Regions from separate parts of the Paenibacillus sp. FSL E2-0201 genome, predicted to be linked through region 4. Evidence: predicted binding sites of a transcription regulator. Region 4 holds the regulator's gene; each other region holds the start of a gene.

Region 1 (3,183 bases), 1.4 Mb from region 4:
ATATCTCAGCGGTAGTAATTCGGTAATATCATATTTGGCTAACCGGCCTTCCTCAGATACAATAACTTTGCAATCCTTCCCGTAATCAGCAATTAACTCACGGCACATCCCGCAGGGAGAGACTACTTTAATCTCTCTTTCCCCGCTATCCGGATCAGAATGCCTTACGGCAACAATCGTATCAAATTCCTTGTAGCCTTCAGATATCGCTTTTCCAATCACCATCGCCTCCGCACAAACTGTAATCCGCCCCATGCTAGCTTCTACATGTACCGCTGTAAAGATCTCCCCCGTCTTCGTACGGAGCGCCGCTCCAACATGGTGTCTTTCCCATTCATAACGTCTAGTAATAATATCTTCAGCAGAGGCTATAAGCGTCTGATCCTCAATCGTAATTAAATACTCCATATCCAATTCCGTCCTCCTCTTATTTTTCCTAAGTATATTAAATCGCACTGCATTATGATATAAGATATACTATTTTAAGTTCCAAAAAAGGAGGAGCAGATTTGAAAATACAGAAATTACTCACCAGTCTCATCATTGTTGTGTTACTCGCTTTGGGCGGTTACTGGTATGAACAGAACGAAGACCCGGCATCCCCCACATCCGATTCAGAAGTTGTTCAGCTCATCTTCCCATCAGATCGTTATCCTGAGACCGCCAAGCATATTCAGGATGCGATTGCCAAAGGGGAGTCTGCCACATGTACCATTAACCGTGAGCAGGCTGAAGAGAACCGCAAAGAATCCTTAAGAGGGATCCCTACCAAAAAAGGCTACGACCGCGACGAATGGCCCATGGCCATGTGTGATGAAGGCGGCGAAGGGGCCGACATTGAATACATAACGCCAAAAGATAATCGCGGTGCAGGAAGCTGGGTTGGTAATCAGCTAGAAGATTATGCGGATGGAACCCGCGTAGAATTTATGTTCAAATAACGAGCTTCGTAAACAATGTTCCAAAAGAATAGCCCCATCCGGTATACACCGGATGGGGCTACAATGTGCATCAGCTAGCTTAGAATAAGCAAGCTTTAGTGATGATAACCAGCAAGATGAAGAGTACCAGAATAGCTCCCGTTGAAGTAAAAGGACTACACACCGGACCTACGTTTGCTGGGCTTACTACAGGACCTACGTTACAACCACAATGTTCCATTCCCATTTTTAATTCCTCCTAATGATTAATGACTACAGCACAAGATATGTAAAAAGGAGATAAGCCGTTTGGGCGAATTGGCAAACAAAATGCCGAACACCTAATGAATTAAATGGACAGAGTCGATATACAGGATATACACGAAGGAGGTGCAATATGGATATAGCTGCATTATCAATGGCAATGAGTCAAGCATCCTTAGCTCAGAATGTGGGGATACAGGTCATGAATATAGCCAAAAATCAGGCTGAAACCCAGAGTCAAACGATGGTGGAAATGCTGGGGAAAAGCGTTGCTCCGAATTTAGGAAAAACACTTGATATTAGTGTTTAATTGCATTATGCTAAGGACACACAAGAACACTAGTTCTTATGTGTCCTTATATTTTTTTACTTTACATAGCCTTCGGGCTTTTCTTTTGTTCATTTATGCGAACATACGATCCTATAATTGATTTTGAATGAGGTGAATGATGTGGATAACATGAAATCCTATTATCAAATGACTGCACTGGAGAAGTGGACGGAAGATTTATACAAACGTCTAAACCTTACTCAGCCTTCGCAAATTTCGATTGCCTATATTGCAGAACGGCTTAATATTTGGGTTCATTATTTGGATGTAAGAAGCAAGAGTATCGAAGCATCAGCGGGGATGTACACCATGTTTATCGATAACCGGCTTCCAGCTAGCCTGCAGCGGCTAGAGTTTCTCCACGAGCTCTGTCACCTGCTCCGCCATGGTACCAATCATATATTGATGCCAGAACATTTTACGCGGGCACAGGAGGATGAATCCGAGCGTTTTATTCTTTATGCAGCTATGCCCTACTCCATGATCTCCCGTTTGAAATTGCCAGAACAACGAGAGGAAGCCATTAGCTATCTTGCAGCAGAATTTCAAGTGCCAAGCGAGCTGGCTTTACAGCGGATTGATCAGATCCAAAGACGTGTTTTTCAGGGGCAATTATTGGCCGTGATGGGAAGAAACGAAGAACGATTAACACATATTCAATAATGACTGCGGAGATAATAAGGGTAGTCGCAATGAAGTACCATTAATAATTATGATGGAATTTCTCGCAAGGGGGAACGATATGGAAGCCATTAAAGTAATTGAATTATTGATGACTCATCCAGATTATAACGTAGATGCAGTACACCCCGAAATTCCGGATTTTGTTGGGATCGAGTCGATTGAAGTGGATCATGAAACAGGGACCTTCTCCATTTTATTGCAAGAACCCAAAGACGACTGAAGATGATTTGTGTAAGCTCATAATAAAAAGGCAGCAAGTATAGTATACCCAGGCAATTCTTTACCTACACGGGTTTAACTATCGGCGGGAAATTTGCTGCCTTATTTGTAATTATAAGCTCTGTTATGCGACAAATTGAATCAAACCAATAAGAGTTAGAATGAGGAATATACCCACAACACCCCAAATAATAAACCATAAGACTCTTAGCCCTGGCAGTTTTGGACTTGAATGATTCTCTAGTACCTTAATACGTCGCTCCAACTCCTGTATTTTTTCCTCTTGCTGCGTCATCCTCTTTCCTCCCTTCTAATGTGTAAACTAATATATTATCTTATAATATATACATTTTATCTAAATGGAGGAAATTAATGAAGAAAAGAACAAAAATAATTCTTGTTACTCTCATTATTGTATATGGAGTTGCTTCCTTAGCGCTTCACTCCTTCCGAAATCAGATGAACAATGAGATCATTCATTATCTGGTAGATGCTAGAGATTATAAGAATGAAGATCTTTATAAAGTCTATACCCAGATTGGTAAGGCTCCCGTAGTAAGCACAACGGTTATCTTTGCAGATGAACCTAACGCAAGATACTTTTATAGAAAAGAGAAGGATCTGATTTATCAATACAGCATGGCTCCTGTAAAAGGTTCTGATCCAAAATATACATATAAACATATTGAGGAACGTCTCCCGTAAAGGGGGAACTTCTATTATAAAAACGCGATTGTCTCAGCAGTCAGGATTATGGCTACTAAG
Region 2 (3,183 bases), 1.2 Mb from region 4:
GAAAGCGCTACCGATTTTCGATGAACTAAAGCTCCTTTGATTGCCTTGATGGATGAAGCCCCTCACATGTGCTGAGTTATATTACATGCCTAATTGTAAAAAGCAGAGGGGCGAATATCCATATCGCAAGTTTATTATTCGTAAGGGAAAGTGACTTTTATTTCATATTACCGTACTGAAGTGCTGGCGCACTCACAGACTCTTCCTATACTCGTTAGGGGTAACGCCTTGGTTCTTTAGAAATAGGGAAATAAAATAAGACGTGCTTTCGTAGCCGACTCTTTGGGCGATATCGTATCGATGGCCGGATGCAGCTTATAGCCAACCACTTGACTTTGTTGCCAAACGTATCGAGTTTAACTCCCCAGTTGGCATTGCCGGTGAGTTCGCTTTTTCGCATAGGTTTTTTTCTCGTAGGCGTGAATGGCTGCGCTTTCGATTGCGACATGAATTCCGACCACGATTCCTGCTTCTTGTCACTGAGAGACAAGATCCTCAAACAACTGCATGACAAGTTTTTTGCGAGTCGCTCGGCAAATACTGCTTAACGTAGAAATCGAAGGAGCGGGCATGTCCAGCCGAAGTTCACATTGGTAATGTAAGCGAAGGTCAAACTCTAGTCTGCGCGGTGAAGGATTACTCAATTGTCTCGCATACGACCGTAAGTCCAGTCCGCTGAACAAGAGGGCAATCGCTCTTTCGATCCTTTTATTTGAAGCTCATCAAAGGAAAAGAGACTTTCTTGGAGAATATACAAAGGGGACTTCCTCCTCTGAGTGTTTTGGTGTCGTTACCAAAAAACTTCTCCAAGTTGGGGTGAAATCCTTTTTTTATGCTCGAAAAACCGTTGTGTAACAAGGACTTAGTGCAAAATACTCAGCTTAAAAATTATTATAACGTTAGATATCAATTTCTTTATTTTCTTCTCAACTACACTCGTTAACCCTTTGGAACTAAATAATTCATCATGTGAAATATAACCTTTAGCAAACTCATAACTCTTCTCCAAATGTTAACTATTTTCATACATTAATTCGACCTGAAATGCGCAACTAGTTCCTCATACTCCAGATTAATATATTTTTGATTACTTTCTTTATCCTTGACAAATTTCAATGATCTATCTTTTGATCCATTAACCGCCATTACCCTTCCTTTAATCCCTTAAATTGACCACATATCCTCTAACTGCTGTTCAAATAATATTTAAGATATTTTCTATTTTCACCCATTCTGATTGATCCCTAATATTTCTAAATTCAATTTGTTGCAGTTGATAATCAGCAGTCATTACAATACCGTGTAGCACTCTATCATAATTTGTATAAAATACTTTTAACCATAAGGGGCTATGATCTTCAATAGATTTATTTATAGCGCAAATAATTACTTGTAATTCAACCACAGAAAGTTGTGGTTTTGATCGTACTACAATACTTTTATTACCAACTTGACATTTTACTTTCTTTAATAAATTTTTATCTACTTTTCTTATCATTTATTGTCCTCCTGATAATTTATACAGAAGTCCAGCAAAACATATCTATGAACAAGAATATGTAGAGGACTATCATTAATTATTATGAACTCACTAAAGAATATTTGTTTGTATTATATATAAGTGAACATCTCTTAGCAATAATCAACTTAATAGTATGAGAGATAATTAAATTAATCTTTAATAAGACAAAACAAAGACTGCAAACTCAACAAAGAGTGTACAGTCTTTACTTTACCCGATCTACAATCTTTAAACATTGTACTTCCTTCTTAAGACTGACAGCTTAGATTTCGGGATGATTCAATCCACATCTAACAAAATAGTGTTAATTCAAATTTATAGTTTATGCTTACCCTCTCATTTATCTACCTAATTTGTTAATGAATTTGTGTACGAGTTGTTCCATTCTATCTGATTTTTGCCTACAGTACTAAATTGTCAAGTGAGTCATTAATTCATTCTCCGTCTTTAATTCGTAATATTTACTACCATAATTAACGATTAAATACTAATCATAAGGTTTAAACTATAGATACTTAATAAGTCTAATATACCAATTAGTACGGACAACTTTAGAATGGAGGAAATAGATGAACCAGAATGTATCCTTAAAATTTCTTTTTCCAGTCCCTAAAGTCTTCTATTCTTTTCCTATCCATTTTTTGCGAATCGCTTCCTCAAATACGTCCAATAAAGGCATTTCCAGAATTCTTAATTCACTCTTGGAAAACGAATATATGACAATTGATGATGTAGTTAACAGTACCATGAAGGAACTAACTCAAAATCGGAATTTCGGAAAAAAAGGGCTGCTTATATTATTAAATTTACTAGAAACTATTTCTCATAAACCTGAGTTGATTCTGGAAACGAAGACTCTTGAACAAGGATTACGAGATGAAATAGAACTGATAATACAGGAGCCTCTCATTAAAGAGCAGCTCCTTGAGTTAGGTATTAATATTTAAAAAAATTAACCCGTAAAACTTAGGGTCGGTGGTAACATTACTGGTCTAAGTATCAAAAACGATGAGCATCGGTCATTACACCACTTTGAAATGAGCAAAAAGAGGGGAAGCGGCACAACTCCATAGACCTGTGTTTGGCCACATTGCGAGTTTCCATGCATCATGAATATAGCAGTCGCAGGGATAGTCATTCCCATTCTGCTCCAGCGCCAGCATAGTGCTACATCTGGAGCGTTATACACAGTTAGTGTATTCTTATCAAAGAAGCGGACAAGGTCCGCGACTGGCTGTTACCTCTCCGCTTATAGAATTGACTAGTTCCCTGGCCTTGATAAAGTCCCCCCAGTGAAGCACTATAAGGATGTTGAACTCAACCCTGTACCACCGTATGCGGTTTTTGCCCTTATTCACTTGGACTCCCAGACCGCGTGAATCCACCTGTGCGCATCATGGAAGTCGCGGGGACCATCGATGCTAACGCCGTTAATAAACCGGTATTTCCGAAAAAAGCCTCCCTTTCGTGTACAAAGCGTTGCGGATCGCCGTATGCGGAGGAGCGTAGGCTACCGAAGGGCCAACACCTCCTCAAAGAAATCCAGTCCGGCCAACAACGGTTCCCTGCTCATCTCCAAATATTCACGGATAAATTTCTCCAGCACGGCGGAAGAAATTACGCTCGTTGTCCTGAACTGGATTAAACGCATTGCAGAAACC
Region 3 (3,183 bases), 1.5 Mb from region 4:
ATAAATGTTTGATAATCCTTTGATACATGGTTTAGTTCTTCATGTTTGCCTTCCTTTCTGGTAATAAATTCATTTTGTATTTCGTTGCGTTTATCAGTCGCATATGTTTTAATCATCATAAACTTTTGTGTTACAAAAAGGTCAAGAGGGTAGATATGAAGAACTATTTTACAATTAAGCAAGCAGCAGAGATCGTAGAGATGACCACTGAGACCTTGCGGCACTATGATCGTATTGGATTAGTCAAGCCATGCCATAAAGATGAATTATCGGGATATCGATACTATTCCGAGCAGGAGCTCGTAAAGCTGCAAACCATTGAACTGCTTAAAGCAATGGATCTTACTTTAATGGATATTAAAGATATTTTGCAGCAGAATGATCTCTCTAAAGTAATTGCATTTCTAAAACAAGCAGAAAAAAGAGCAGACGATAAAATTGCTCGTCTACAGTATGCAAAATCGAAAATTAAACGTGCCTATCTACATTATGAAAATAAGTTCCACGACGGTTATAGTCAAAGTGAAAATTACTTTGTCAGACATATAGAGGAAAGGGTAATTATGCTTTCGAATAAAATGGAAAGCCCCACACTTAAGAATTTATGGGACTATCACAGACATTTCTATCAACAAATTGAAACGTCTCTACATTCAGAATTTCTGTTTGAAGATATGGCAGGAATGTTCACGACTGAAGGAATAACACGATTATTTGCTGTTTGCTTGAAATATCCGTCTTTAGAGGGGCTGACTGTACTACCAGAAGGGGACTATCTGTGTGCAATTTGTACCGAAGAGAATAAGGATGCTGTATTACAAAAGTTACTTGAAAGGGCGAAGACGGAATACGATGTGTGTCCAGATTTTGTTCTTCATAACATTATTGTGACTGGAATATTGCAGTGGGATTATCAGATACAACTGTTCATTAAGAAACGCACATGTTAGATTGAAAGTCGCTAATTTAGCGGCTTTTTTTGATTAAGGAATCACGTTTCTTGCCCCTGACTGAGGACAAGAACGTTATACTTCGCCGATTAGATAAATATTTAACTATAGTTCAATGTTATCTATTAACCTAACTGGCAGATTAACTCTATAAGCCTCTTAGGATTAGTATGCGTTAGTTCAACGATAACAGCGGCAGTCTAAGACTTATTTTTCAAAAGCTAACGATTTTTCAATTCAAAAACGGCGTTAAATCAACGACTCCAGTCTTTAGAGTGTTCATAGGGAAGAAGTTGCTATAGGACTCAAACGAAACTAAACAGCGAAGAAAGCCTAGATTTTGACCGTTGCGGACTCCAAAGGCGCTATTGACCTCAAACTAGCCGAGATGGGGGACTTTCGCGACGAATAGCTTCACTGGAGTCCGAAAAGTTGCAAAAACAGCACGAAATTTCATGAATAACGACTCCTGAGCCCACAAGTAATTAATGTAGCTAGCAGAAGCGAAAATGTTGAGTGTTGAAACCCGAACCTTAACTCTACGCTCCAAACAGAAAGTATCGAATGTTGCGCACCGGGTATTAACAAACTAGAAATACTAAACAGCAAGTCAACAAAATACGTTAGTTGCTGTTTATTTCGTAGCTTTTTTATTGTAAATCATTAGAAAATACTAGCAAACGCATGTTCTGATTTGTGCAGTTATGCTATACTGATGGGACGAGGAACGACTGAACTTTTTCATTTGAACATCATCACACGGTGAGTATTTCACCTTGTATCATATACATTTTCTCCGCTACGGAAGGAGTCTATCATTTATGTCGGTAACCTTTTTACTAGGCCGCTCAGGCAGTGGCAAGACAACAAAAATATGGGAGTCTATCTCTTCTTCATTAGAGCAGGAACCTCTTGGCGCACCGATCATTATTCTAGTACCGGAGCAAGGTTCTTTTGGAGCAGAACGGGGGCTTCTCACCGTAGGGAATGTGAAGGGGAGCATTCGGGCGCAGACACTAAGCTTTTCTCGGCTTGCCTATCGGGTGAAACAGGAAACTGGGGGTAGCGCTAGCCTGCCTATCAGTGAAGAAGGCAAAAAGATGTTAATTTATAAAATTATCCGCCGTCGCAAAGAGGAACTAAAATTGTTCGGTGCCTCAGCAGACAGACCGGGTTTTGTGGAACGGCTGAATCAACTGCATACGGAGATGAAGCGTTGTTGCTTGGCTTCCACTGATTTAGAGGAACAGTTGTCTGCAATGCGAGGCGCTATTGCAAGAAGCCCTATTCTTGAAGGAAAGCTAGATGATTTACAGGTGGTATTCAGCGATTTAGAGAAGGAGATGTCGCGTCTCTACATCGATGAAGAGGATCGTTTAGCGGAACTAGCTGAGCATATTCCTGATTCCGCCTACATTCGTGGAGCGGAGATTTGGGTAGATGGGTTCCATGGCTTTACCCCGCAGGAATTCGTAGTGCTTAGAGAATTAATGCAGCAAGCATCGAAGTTGACCGTCTCACTTACACTTGATCGCTCTTATCCCTATGGAGATCAGTTGAATGAGCTTGAATTATTTCACCCAACTGCGGTTACTTACATTAAACTGCGTGGAATAGCTGAAGAGCTGGGCATGGATGTGTGGGACGAGCTTTTGGAGCCAGCGGTTCTTCCGCGTTTTGAAGAAAGTCCTGCTCTTGCTCATCTCGAAAGGGGATATGACCGTCGAAAGGTCTGGTTTGGTGCAGATGAACTGGCAAATGAAGCAATATCTATAGGTGCAGCAGTTTCTCACAGAGCAGAGGTTGAGGGAGCGCTGCGTGAAATGATCAGGCTGGCACGAGATGAAGGTGCAAAATATGGTGAAATGGCCGTATTAATGCGTAATATTGGAGATTACGAACAGCTGATTAAACCGTTGTTCCAAGATTATGGAGTGCCATTTTTTCTGGACCAGAAGGTAAATGAGCTGCATCATCCATTGGTAGAGTTTGTACGTTCCGCATTGGATATAGTGCGTCGACGCTGGCGCTTCGAGGATGTTTTCCGCTGCGTAAAGACAGAGCTTTTGCTTCCGCTGGACGGTAGTATTACGCGTGAGGATATGGATGATTTAGAGAATTATGTGCTGGCTTGTGGAATTCAAGGGTATCGCTGGACCGATGGCCGTTCTTGGAAAGGGATCCCTAGCTTGTCGCTGGAAGGCGGCAGACAGATGGATGAAGAACTGCTTGC
Region 4 (3,183 bases):
GTACTAATAACACTACTGGAAATGCAATGTTACGGCCTTTAAAGGTTTCACTGTTCTTGCCAGGAGATTTGGATTTTGATGCGTAAATCGTTTCCTTCCCCTGTTTCTTTCTTTGCTTGTTAATTTGCTGTGTGTTACGTTGAACCATTCTTTCCCAAGAACGGGCCATATGCGTTCCCCCTAGTCATCCAGTAGTATCTATGAAAAGGAACAGGGTGTTAATGCTTAAGCCCCTTGTTACCTTGTTCATGCTCATCATTATCGACCAATTCAATCGTATTCAATTGTGCTCGGAAGTTATTGCGAATATTCCCCAAATAGATTTCACGAAGCTTGGCGCGTTCCGCCGTTTCCTCTTGATTAAGGCCTACGCTCTTCTGTTTGCGTGCCAATTCGTTAATACGCGCGACCAACTCATCAATGTTCAAAACTTTCCCTCCCCATATAAATTAATTCTAACTCTGCCATGAGAAAAAGAGCTTGTCAAGGTTTACTCCCTGCAAGCTCTTTATGTCCTTCTATTATGTTCTTAGAATATTAATAAATAGGTAAACTGAGAATATCTCCAGCATTAATCTGACTGCCTTTAATGCCATTGGATTTTTTAATTCCTTCTATATATACAGCCGTCTTCATATCCGATGGTTTATTCTCAAGAGCAATACTCCAAAGTGTATCTCCGCGTTCAACCACTACGCGCTTCTCATCCTTCATTAAAGTAGTAGATCCTGCAAATACATTACCTACTACTGTGAGTCCTGATAGTACGAGCACAATGATCAATGTAAGTTTAATAACAAAATCTCTCCGGAACAAACACATCAATCCTTCAAGCAAAAGCGCTGTAATCTCTTTAATCTGAGCTGAATAACGGGTAACAGGATTATGTCCTATAGATTCAACCACGGGGGCTTTATCGTAGATGCTACGGTATGTACTGTATTTTAACATGAATATCATCCTCCAAACACTTGTTCTTACTTTCGAAATAATAATAACACGAACATGTGTTTTGTTCAATACTATTTCAGAACAATTGTTCTCTTTTTTTCGAAAAGAGAAAATCATCCTATCATCTTTAAAAAGAATCCAGCTGATCATTGTTTTAAAGTTCGCTTTATCAATACGAGACTACCATTTATTAACTCTTTCGAATTAATATTTATAATAGTTAGAACTTATGTTTGTGCGAACGGTAGTTCTATGTTATAATTTTCCCAAACATTACTATATGGGGTTGATTCCAATGTCAAAGATTTCAAGTCGCCAGCTGGCGATCCTGGAATTTATACGTAGCGAAGTCCGCAGCAAGGGTTATCCTCCTTCCGTTCGGGAGATTGGAGAAGCTGTTGGTCTTGCTTCCAGCTCCACAGTTCACGGTCATTTGGATCGGCTAGAGAAGAAGGGACTTATCCGTCGAGATCCAACGAAGCCACGTGCAATAGAATTGCTTGGCCAAGAGGATTCCGAGAATGTCCATCATTTCGCACAAACCGTCGCACGCATTCCTGTCGTAGGTAAGGTTACCGCCGGGGTTCCTATCACTGCTACTGAGAATATTGAAGACTACTTCCCGCTTCCAACTCACTATGTTGGAGATAACAAAGTATTTATGTTATCGGTTCAAGGTGACAGTATGGTCGAAGCTGGGATAATGAATGGTGACTATGTTATTGTCCGTCAACAACAGACAGCTGATAACGGAGATATCGTTGTTGCTATGACCGAAGAAGATGAAGCAACCGTTAAGACCTTTTATAAAGAACGTGATCATATACGTCTTCAGCCGGAGAATCCGGCGTACGAGCCTCTTCGCCTTAATCGTGTGACCATTCTCGGCAGAGTTATCGGATTATTTCGAGATATCCACTAAGTATGCACTCCTACCAAGCCAAAACGGATACCGTCCATTAAAGGACGGTATCCGTTTCTACGAGAAGCATAATGATACTGTTTACTGTAATATCAAAGGCTGTTCCACAAATGTGGAACAGCCTTTTTTTGTTTTCTAACTCAAATTATCCATACTAGAACACGCGTTCGCATACGCTAAAATGGCCATTTTCTATTAATAACCGTTTAGGCTTTCTGCTCATATCCTATTAGAAAGGAGTGTTGCGCAATGCCAAATTACCGAATTATTGTAGATCTGACCCAGCGTATGCTGTATCTTCTTGATAACAACATTGTGATCAGAGGTTTCCCCGTCGGAATCGGTAAAATGTTAACCCAATCACCCTTGGGTGACTTCACTATTATTAACAAAGAACCCGATCCAGGTGGTCCATTTGGGGTCTTTTGGATGGGTCTATCTAAGCCTCACTATGGAATACATGGAAATAATGATCACTCCTCGATAGGTCACGAAGTTTCCCACGGTTGTATTCGGATGTACAATGCGGATATGCTAGCACTAGCTGCGATTGTTCCGATTGGAACACAAGTAACGATCAGGAATTAAATCTATCCATAAATAAACACACCTCACTCATGGTTCAATGAATGGGGTGTGTTTGTATTTAAGTTTTTTTAATGGCGTAATAGGAATTATGTGGTTATATGTCGAATAATGTTAACAGGATTTCAAATAGAAAGGAAGTGTCTGGTTTTGAACAACTCCAAAATAAGAACCCTCGTCGATTTTAAAGTCGATGCACTTGTTAAACTCTCAGGATTATTGTTAAATAACGATCAAGCTAGTGGAAAAAAAGTAAATCTACTCACTTCATTTGGCAGTATTCAAGGGACGATCTCCCCTTCCGCCTCCAATAAAGAGGATGTTTTTGACTTAAAATCTCTAATGGATGATGTCATTGTAGATGAATACATATCTTATTTAGGTGCGGAACATCCCGATAAAAATTTCAGCTATAACTTTGTAGTCCTTAATGATGTTTCTGTAAGACCCTATGCTAACTATGAGTCATCGATCGAATACAAGCAGCTAATTGTGTATACCGATCAAATTACGGCTTTCAATTTCTTATAATTTTGACATATTTACATTAATAACTCTCACCTAAGCACTCAGTAACTGCCCAAGCATGCATTAAAGGCGGATCTCTGGGTGCTTTTTTTGCTAATGCTGTAATTATTCCTATTTTTCAACGAATTTCACTTTTAGCAGATACTAGTCGAGAAGATTTAGGCATATCTTTCATTAAGTAATAAATCTTGCTCTGC

What was found. Region 4 encodes LexA, which represses DNA repair genes until DNA is damaged. Its sites were predicted from a motif close to CGAACATATGTTCG; they were not measured.
Region 1: a site for LexA is predicted at 1,593-1,606, ahead of NSU15_RS22810 (ImmA/IrrE family metallo-endopeptidase). Genes of this name have one in related genera too.
Region 2: a site for LexA is predicted at 1,596-1,609, ahead of NSU15_RS22150 (YolD-like family protein). Genes of this name have one in related genera too.
Region 3: a site for LexA is predicted at 1,628-1,641, ahead of addB (helicase-exonuclease AddAB subunit AddB). Genes of this name have one in related genera too.

Annotation. Positions count from the first base shown of each region.
Region 1 is NZ_CP150154.1:5,045,478-5,048,660, forward strand. Features, by position in the region: gene NSU15_RS22790 (cytidine deaminase) at 1-408, opposite strand, end outside; gene NSU15_RS22795 (NucA/NucB deoxyribonuclease domain-containing protein) at 516-941, shown strand; gene NSU15_RS22800 (hypothetical protein) at 1,021-1,167, opposite strand; gene NSU15_RS22805 (YjfB family protein) at 1,318-1,494, shown strand; gene NSU15_RS22810 (ImmA/IrrE family metallo-endopeptidase) at 1,645-2,178, shown strand; gene NSU15_RS22815 (hypothetical protein) at 2,228-2,419, shown strand; gene NSU15_RS22820 (hypothetical protein) at 2,543-2,713, opposite strand; gene NSU15_RS22825 (DUF3139 domain-containing protein) at 2,791-3,123, shown strand.
Region 2 is NZ_CP150154.1:4,867,670-4,870,852, forward strand. Features, by position in the region: gene NSU15_RS22145 (AraC family transcriptional regulator) at 193-291, opposite strand; gene NSU15_RS22150 (YolD-like family protein) at 1,196-1,498, opposite strand; gene NSU15_RS22155 (DNA-directed RNA polymerase subunit alpha C-terminal domain-containing protein) at 2,092-2,469, shown strand.
Region 3 is NZ_CP150154.1:5,172,388-5,175,570, reverse strand. Features, by position in the region: gene NSU15_RS23405 (MerR family transcriptional regulator) at 156-950, shown strand; gene addB (helicase-exonuclease AddAB subunit AddB) at 1,772-3,183, shown strand, end outside.
Region 4 is NZ_CP150154.1:3,688,202-3,691,384, forward strand. Features, by position in the region: gene NSU15_RS16655 (hypothetical protein) at 1-169, opposite strand, end outside; gene NSU15_RS16660 (DUF896 domain-containing protein) at 219-428, opposite strand; gene NSU15_RS16665 (LysM peptidoglycan-binding domain-containing protein) at 538-951, opposite strand; gene lexA (transcriptional repressor LexA) at 1,247-1,873, shown strand; gene NSU15_RS16675 (L,D-transpeptidase) at 2,123-2,461, shown strand; gene NSU15_RS16680 (hypothetical protein) at 2,609-2,989, shown strand.